Regions from separate parts of the Micromonospora sp. NPDC050495 genome, predicted to be linked through region 1. Evidence: riboswitches for the same ligand, from Rfam matches in the RefSeq annotation. Region 1 holds a riboswitch; the other holds the start of a gene.
What was found. Region 1 has a riboswitch for cyclic di-AMP ahead of AB0I11_RS30255 (hypothetical protein). Riboswitches for the same ligand answer to the same signal wherever they lie in the genome.
Positions count from the first base shown of each region.

Region 1 (4,204 bases):
CTACCGCGACTACGCGCACGTGGTGGTCGACGAGTCGCAGGACGTCTCGCCGATGCAGTGGCGGATGATCGGCCGGCGCGGTCGGCTGGCCTCCTGGACCGTGGTGGGCGATCCGGCGCAGACCGCCTGGATCGGCGATCCGCAGGAGCTGACCCGCGCCCGCGACCAGGCGCTGGGCCGGCGCCGCCGGTACCGGTACGAGCTGACCACGAACTACCGGAACTCGGCGGAGATCTTCGCGGTGGCGGCGGCGGAGATCCGCCGGCTCTACCCGGACCTGGCCCTGCCCAGCGCGGTGCGCTCCACCGGGGTGGCGCCGGTCGAGCGGGTGGTGCCGGCGGCCGGGCTGCCGGCGGCCACCGTGGCCGCGGCGCGGGATCTGCTGGCCGAGGTGGCGGGCACGGTCGGGGTGATCACGCCGGTGCCGCGCCGGGACGAGGTGGCCGGCTGGCTGGACGCGCTCGGTGCCGGCCGGTTGCAGGTGGTGACCAGCCTCCAGGCCAAGGGCATGGAGTACGACGGGGTGGTGCTGGTCGCGCCGGGCGAGATCCGCGCCGACCCGGGGTCGGGGGTGCGGACCCTCTACGTGGCGCTCTCCCGGGCCACCCAGCGCCTCACCACGCTGGAGCCGGCCGCCTGACGTCGGCCGGTCCGCCGTCCGGGGCCCGGCCCGGCCATTCACTTGCACACATAGCGATGTGAGCATAGATTGAGTCCGGCCGGGCCGAGGGACGAGAGGGTAAGGGCGTGGGCGGAGGTCATGACCACAGCGGCGCGGTGGCCAACGCCGCGCAGCGCCATCGGGGCCGGCTGTGGGCCGCGCTCGGCCTGCTCACCGCCCTGATGCTGGTCGAGGCCGTGGCCGCGTTCGGCACCGGCTCGCTGGCCCTGCTCTCCGACGCCGGGCACATGTTCACCGACGTGCTCGGCATCGCAATGGCGCTGGCCGCGATCACCGCCACCCGCCGGGCCGGGACCGATCCGCAGCGCACCTTCGGGCTCTACCGGCTGGAGGTGCTGGCCGCCCTGGCCAACGCGGTGCTGCTCGGCGCGGTCGCCGTCTACGTGCTGGTCGAGGCGCTACGCCGGTTCGGCGAGCCGCCGGAGGTGCTCGCCGGGCCGATGCTCGCCGTGGCGGTGCTCGGCCTGCTGGCCAACATCGCGGCGTTCGCCCTGCTGCGCGCCGGCGCGCAGGAGAGCATCAACCTGCGCGGGGCCTACCTGGAGGTACTCGGCGACCTGCTCGGCTCGCTCGGCGTGATCGGCGCCGCGCTGGTCATCGCGGTCACCGACTGGTGGTGGGCCGACCCGCTGGTCGCCGTGGCGATCGGGCTGTTCATCCTGCCGCGCACCTGGCGGCTCGGACGGGCCGCGCTGCGCATCCTGGTGCAGGCCGCCCCGGAGCACCTCCAGGTGACCGCCGTGCACGACCGGCTGGCCGCGGTGCCCGGCGTGGCCGAGGTGCACGACCTGCACGTCTGGACGCTCACCTCAGGGATGGAGGTGGCCTCCGCGCACCTGACCATGGCTCCCGGCGCCGAGGTGGGCGAGGTGCTGGCCGCGGCCCGGACCGCGCTGCACGACGACTTCTCGATCGATCACGCCACGTTGCAGATCGAACCCGGAGCGTCGGCGGGCGCGTGCGGCTCGGTCGAGTGGTAATGAGGACAACCTTAAATCCGAGTGGCTATTGTGCACTTATGCCGGCTTTATGCCCGAATGCTCGGCCCGCCTACCGGGCCGGGACCGGGTACCGCCGGTAGGCTCGGTCCCGGCCGCCGGGCGGCGCCCTCCCGGCGCCCGCGGTGGCCGTCGCCTAATCGCCGGAACGCGGCGAGCCGGGGAACCACGCACCTGGGGTGCATCCGCGTCAGCGGTAGGGATCTTCCGTCCCGAACCCGTCAGCTAACCCGGTCGGCGGTTGACGGAAGGAACCTGAATGCCATCCATGGCACCTGTACGACGGACGGCCGCCCGGTTGGCGGCCCTGCTCGTCGCGACGCTCGCCCTCGGCGTCGTGACCGTGCCGGCCTCCCCCGCGTCGGCGACTTCCCCCGCCGGCCGGCTCGCCGGCCCTTCCCCGACCGGCCTGCTCGCCGCCGCCCCGGGCGGTGACGACGAGGGCGGCACCCCCGCGCTGCGCGCCCAGCTCGACGCGGCCAGCAAGGGCTGGCTGGAGGCGCGGACCGCGCTGAACCGCTCGACGAGCCGGCAGAAACAGCTCACCGCCGACCTCGCCGGCATCGGCGCGGAGCTGGACCTGCGGGACGCCAAGGTCGGCGAGATCGCCGGGGTGGCGTACCGGACCGGCCGGCTCGGCACCGCGTCCGCGCTGCTCGGCAGCAGCAGCCCGGAGGGCTTCATGGACCGGGCCGCCGCGCTCCAGCAGGTCGCCGCGCATGAGGACCGGGCGCTGCGCGACCTGCTCGACGCCCGGGACCGGGCCACCCGCACCCAGGCCGCACTGGCCGCCGAGATCCAGGAGCAGCGCAAGCAGGTCGCGGTGATGGCCAAGCGCAAGCAGCAGGCCGAGCACGCGCTGGAGGTCGCCAACCGGTCGGCGTCCCGGCCCGACGGCGGCAGCGTGCAGGGCACCTCCCGGACGAACGCGAAACCGGCGCCCCGCAACGCCGACGGCTCCTGGCCGTCCGAGTCGTGCAGCGTGAACGACCCCACGCCGGCCGACGGGTGCATCACCCCGCGCACCCTGCACGCCCTGCAGCAGGCCAAGGCGGCCGGGTTCACCCGCTACGTCTCCTGTCACCGCAGCGGCGGCTCGGGCGAACACCCCAAGGGCCGGGCCTGCGACTTCGCCGCACAGAAGGACGGCTTCGGCGGGGTGGCCAGCGGCGGCGACAAGACGTACGGCAACAACCTGGCCGCGTACTTCATCCGCAACGCCGACGCGCTCGCCGTGCTCTACGTGATCTGGTTCCGGCAGATCTGGCTGCCCAGCAGCGGGTGGAAGGCGTACAGCGGGGGCAACGGCGACCCGTCCAGCGACCACACCAACCACGTGCACCTGTCGGTCTACTGAGCCGCCGCGGGTGGTCCGCCGCCCCGGCGGGCCACCCCGGCGCGACCCCCGCTACGCCCCGGGACGTACGCCGGGTGTCGTCCGGCGGACCACGACGGCGGGCCGGCGGCGGAGCAGCATCGGCGGCATGACCCGACTCTCCCCGACCGGACGCAAGGCCCTGCTCACCCTGCACCTGGTCACCGCGCTGGGCTGGCTCGGCACCGACCTGGTGCTGCTCACCCTGGGCGTGGCCGGGCTGCGCGGGGCCGACCCGGACGTGGTCTACCCCACCGCCGGGCTGCTGGTCACCTACCTGTTCGCCCCGCTGAGCGTGGCGGTCTGGCTGGTCGGGGTGGCCAGCGCGCTGCTCACCCCGTGGGGCCTGCTGCGCTGGCGCTGGGTGCTGGTGAAGCTGGTGCTCACCACGGTCATGCTCGGGCTGGTCCTGCTGCTGTTGACGCCGCGGATCCGGCACCTCGGCGCGCTCGGCGGCGCGGCGTCCCCGCACCTGCGGGTGGATCTGGTCGTCCCGCCGGCCGTCTCCAGCACGCTGCTGCTCGTCGCCACCGTGCTCTCCACCTACAAGCCGTGGGGGCGGCTGCGGCCCGCCGCACCCACCAGCCGACGGGCGGCGCCGCAGCGCCCGGGCCACCCCGACGGGCAGCGCCCGGCGGTCGAGGATCCGGCCGGCCGGCGGGCCTGAGCCAGTAGCCCGACGGTGTGGCCGGCGGGCCGGGGTCAGGCGGCCGAACCTGTGGCCGGCCGGTGGGCCGGGGTCAGGCGGCCCGGCCCTCCAGGGTCGCGCCGAGCCGGCTGGCGAGGCCGAGGTGCGCGGCCCGGGCCTGCCGGAAGGCGTACCCGAACAGCGGGGCCGGTGCGGAGAGGGTGATCTCCACGTCGATGCGCACCACCCCGTCGGGCTCGTCCCGCAGCCGGGTGTGGTTGCGCACCGTGGTGGCCGGCTGCTGCCGGGCCACGGTCACCACCTCGTCCTCGTTGGCGACCAGCACGTCCGCCTGATAGGTCACCGGGAAGTGCAGCGGGCCCAGTTCCAGCCGGTCGGTGATCGCGTAGCTGGCCAGGGCGCCGGGGCGGGGCGGCAGCTCGCGGACCCGGATGATCAGCGGATGCAGCTCGCCCTGCCGGCTCAGGTCACCGAGCAGGGCGAGGGCCTCCGCGCGGGTG
Region 1 is NZ_JBFAJK010000054.1:1,593-5,796, reverse strand. Features, by position in the region: gene AB0I11_RS30265 (AAA family ATPase) at 1-640, shown strand, start outside; gene AB0I11_RS30260 (cation diffusion facilitator family transporter) at 748-1,662, shown strand; cyclic di-AMP (ydaO/yuaA leader) riboswitch at 1,804-1,936, shown strand; gene AB0I11_RS30255 (hypothetical protein) at 1,949-3,037, shown strand; gene AB0I11_RS30250 (hypothetical protein) at 3,165-3,722, shown strand; gene AB0I11_RS30245 (SRPBCC family protein) at 3,796-4,204, opposite strand, start outside.

Region 2 (4,204 bases), on a different contig from region 1:
GGCGTACGTCTGACCGGCGGACGCGCGGGCGCCGTGGTCGGAGATGTACATGGTGTCCGGGGTGCCGTTCGGGCGCAGCCCGAGGTCGTTCACCAGCGGCGCGTCCGGGCTGGGCGCGGTGCGCAGGATGACCGAGGACGAGCCGCGCAGCGGGCAGGGCACGGCCGGCGGGGTCGGCTTCGGCACCCCGGGCGGCTGCTGGTTGCAACCGGTGAACGCCGGCTGGTTGGTGGCGTAGTCCGGGTCGATGGTGACCAGGCCGGTGTGCGGCGTGCCGGTGCCCCGGAACGGCGCCTTCATCAGGTCGAAGTAGTGCGACCAGTCCCAGTACGGACCCGGGTCCCAGTGCATCCCGGCGACGTTGCCGGGCAGGATGCCGGGCACGTTGTCGTGCCCGATGATGTGCTGCCGGTCCAGCGGGATCTGGAAGCGCAGGGCCAGGTGGCGGACCAGCTTGGCCGAGGCCCGGTACATCGCCTCGGTGTACCAGGTGCCGTGACCGGCGAAGCCCTCGTGCTCGATGCCGATGGACTTGGCGTTGACGTACCAGTTGCCGGCGTGCCAGCCGACGTTCTTGGCCTTGATGTGCTGGGCCACGTAGCCGTCCACCGAGCGCAGCGTGTAGTGCCAGCCGAGGTAGGTCGGGTCCTGCACCAGCTTCACGCTCGGGCCGAAGTAGCCCTCGGTGTCGTGGATGACGATGTATTCGATCTTCTGCTGGGCCGGCCGGTTGGCGAGGTCGTAGTTGCCGTAGTCGCCGGCGCCCGGGCCGTACTGCTCGTAGGGGGCTGGGATCCACTCGCAGGCGAGCCGGACCGGGCACTCCAGCCCGTCCGGCCGCTCGGCGCGGCGCAGCCCCAGCTTGTGCAGGCTGGACTCGTCGGGTGTCAGCGCGGTGGCGGCGAGGGTCACCCGCTGGCCGTCGTCGGTGGTCCGGCTGGCGCCCTGGCCGAGTTGGTCGTAGACCTCGTCGGCGAAGGCCGCCGCGGCGTCCTCGGTGTCCGCGCCGGAGTAGCGGGCCACCGCGCCGTACCAGGCCGCCGGGTCGCTGCCGGCGCCGACCGGCCCACCAAGTGCCTTCTGGTACGAGGCCAGCAGCGCCGCCCCGCCCCGGATGTTGGCGGCGGCGTCGGTGCGCAGCGTCTCCTCGGCGAGGCCGGTGAGCGCCGCGGCGGTGTCGAGCGTCTGCAGGGATGCCCGGGGCAGCACGTCGCCGGTGGGCGCGGCGGCGGTGGCCGGGTCGAGGGTGAGCGGGCGGGAGTCGTCGCCGCGCGGGTCCTCGTTCTCGTCCACGTGCGCGCTGGACGGGGTGGAGGCGACCTGCTCGGCGTCGGTCAGGTGCATCGGCCCGTAGCCGCCGCTGGTGCTGGGCTGGCCCGGGTGGGTGTCCCAGCGGGACTCCAGATATGAGACGCCGAGCAGGACGCTCTGCGGCACGCCGTACGTGTCGGCCGCGGCGGCGTACTGCTGCTGCCGGTCGCTGGTGTCGGTGTCGGCCGGCGCGGCGGAGACCGGGCCGGTGGTGGCGAGGGCGGTGGCTGCCGCGACGGCCGCGGCCAGCAGTATCCGTCTGCCCGACGGTGGGGGTGAGAGGTGCATCGAACCTCCAGACAGGGATGGGGGTCACTGCGTCCTCACCCTCACTCCGGACCCGGTCCGTGGTCAATACCTTTCCCTCAGGTAATCCACACTGAAAAAATTCTTCGGGTGACCGGCCAATTACGTACGGAGTGTCACGGCGTCTCGGGTTGCGGATTGATAACGGCGATCTCTACTCTGGTCAATCGTCGGCCGCGAGTCTCATCGCCCAACCCGGACGGTGACGGTCGGACACCGCCGAGTCGCCTCCGGGCGAGCCGGGGAACCAGGTAACCGGGGTGAATCCGCAGCCACGCTGCGGTAGGGCGGCTCCCTTCCCGCCCGAACCCGTCAGCTAACCCGGTAGGCGGTCGGACAGAAGGAGTACGGAGCCCGGTGGCACACCATGCCCCGCGGCCACCGTCGATCCGGTCGGACGACCGGTCGACGGCTGCGCCGCGTTCACGCTGGTCCCGCTGCACCACCGCCCTCGCCGCCCTGGCCGGCACCGCCGTCATCCTGACCGGCGGCGCCACGGCGGCCCATGCCGACCCCTCGGTCGCCGAGATCGAAGCCCAGATCGACCGGGACTGGAACAAGCTCGAACCGATCATCGAACAGGTCAACGCCACCCGCGAGGACCTCGCCGCCAAGCGCGCGCAGGCCGCCGCGCTGGCCAAGCAGATCGCCCCGTTGCAGGCCCAGGTCGACCGTGCCCTCGGGCAGGTCGGTGGGCTGGCCGCCAACGCGTACAAGGGCGACACCATCTCCACCGTGAACGCGCTGCTGGGCAGCCGCTCGCCGGGTGAGGTGGTCGACAGCCTGGAAATGCTCGACCGCTTCGCGCACCGCCAGCAGCAGCAGGTGCAGGCCGTCGCCGACCTGCGCGACCAGTTGGCCGCCAAGAAGCGGCCGCTGGACGAGATGATCACCAAGCTGGCCCGCACCGAGGCCCAGCTTGCCGCGAAGAAGAAGCAGATCGACGCCGAGATCGTCCGGCTGCAGAAGCTGCGGCTGAAGGTCTACGGCAACGGCGGCGGCGGTCCGCTGCGCCCGGCGCCCTGCCCCGCCGGCTACCCGGGTGGCCCCGCCGGGGTGGCGGTCAAGTTCGCCTGCGCCCAGATCGGCAAGATCTACGTCTGGGGTACCGCCGGCCCGGACCACTACGACTGCTCCGGCCTCACCATGGCGGCCTGGGCCAAGGCCGGCGTCTCGCTGCCGCACAACGCCCGCCAGCAGCACGACGTCACCGCCCGGGTGAGCCGCAGCCAGCTGCGCGCCGGCGACCTGGTCTTCTACTACAGCGACCTGCACCACGTCGGGATGTACGTGGGCAACGGCTGGGTGGTGCACGCCTCCCAGTCCGGCAAGCCCATCACCATGAAACGCGTCGACGACGGCCAGATCAACAGCTACGGCCGCCCCGGCTGAGGGGTGCGGCGGGGCCCCTTCCTGACGCCTTCGGCGCGGGTGGGGGCCCGGCCGGCGCCGGCGGTGCGGTCAGCGGGTCGGCCAGACCCGCCAGTTCTGCCAGGATCGGCTCGGGGTCGGCCCGCGCTGCCCCTGGTAGCGCGATCCGTACACCGCCGAGCCGTACGGGTGCTCGGCCGGCGAGGAGAGCCGGAAGATGCAGAGCTGGCCGATCTTCATGCCGGGCCAGAGGGTGATCGGCAGGTTCGCCACGTTGGAGAGCTCCAGCGTGACGTGTCCGGAGAAGCCCGGGTCGATGAAGCCCGCCGTCGAGTGGGTGAGCAGCCCGAGCCGGCCCAGGCTGGACTTCCCCTCCAGTCGGCCGGCGAGCTGGTCGCCGAGCGAGATGACCTCGAGCGTCGAGGCGAGCACGAACTCGCCCGGATGCAGCACGAACGGCTCACCCTCGGGCACCTCCACCATCGACGTCAGGTCGTCCTGCTGGATCGACGGGTCGATGTGCGTGTAGAGGTGGTTGTTGAACACCCGGAAGAGCCGGTCCAGGCGTACGTCGATGCTGGACGGTTGCACCAGCGTGGGCTCGAACGGCTCCAACGCCAGCGTGCCTGCCTTGATCTCGGAGACCAGATCCCGGTCGGAGAGCAGCATCGGAACACCTTAGCGACCCGTACGGGTGACCTGCGTGTCGGACTACATCTTCGTACACCTGTTCGATAGAATGTCCGCATGGCTTCCTGGTCCGAATTCGCCGCCGACGAGCCCCGCCTCGCCGACGAGATCCGCCTTCTCCTGCAGCAGTACGGGCCGGGTTTCGGCTACCTCGCCACCGTCCGCGCCGACGGTGGGCCGCGGGTCCACCCGGTCTCCCCGGTGATCACCGACGACGGGCTCTACTGCTTCGTCATCGACTCGCCCAAGCGCCGCGACCTCGAACGCGACGGTCGCTACGCGCTGCACTCCTTCCCGCCGGAGGAGAGCGACGACGAGGCGTACGTGGCCGGCCGGGCCCGCGTGGTGGACGACCCGGCGACCGTGGCCCGGCTGGCCGCCCTCGGCCGGGCCGCCCCGCAGGTCGACTGGCGGCTCTTCGAGTTCAGCGTCGACGTGGCGATGCTGACCCGGCGCGACCAGGCGAGCCCGCCGAGCGCCGGCCGGCCGCAGGTGCGGGTCTGGCTCGACCCGACGGCCGCGCGCC
Region 2 is NZ_JBFAJK010000001.1:94,392-98,595, forward strand. Features, by position in the region: gene AB0I11_RS00440 (peptidoglycan recognition family protein) at 1-1,599, opposite strand, end outside; cyclic di-AMP (ydaO/yuaA leader) riboswitch at 1,825-1,962, shown strand; gene AB0I11_RS00445 (C40 family peptidase) at 1,975-3,009, shown strand; gene dcd (dCTP deaminase) at 3,079-3,657, opposite strand; gene AB0I11_RS00455 (pyridoxamine 5'-phosphate oxidase family protein) at 3,736-4,204, shown strand, end outside.
Region 2: it holds a riboswitch for cyclic di-AMP, as region 1 does, so the genes downstream of both, AB0I11_RS00445 (C40 family peptidase) here and AB0I11_RS30255 (hypothetical protein) in region 1, are expected to answer to the same signal.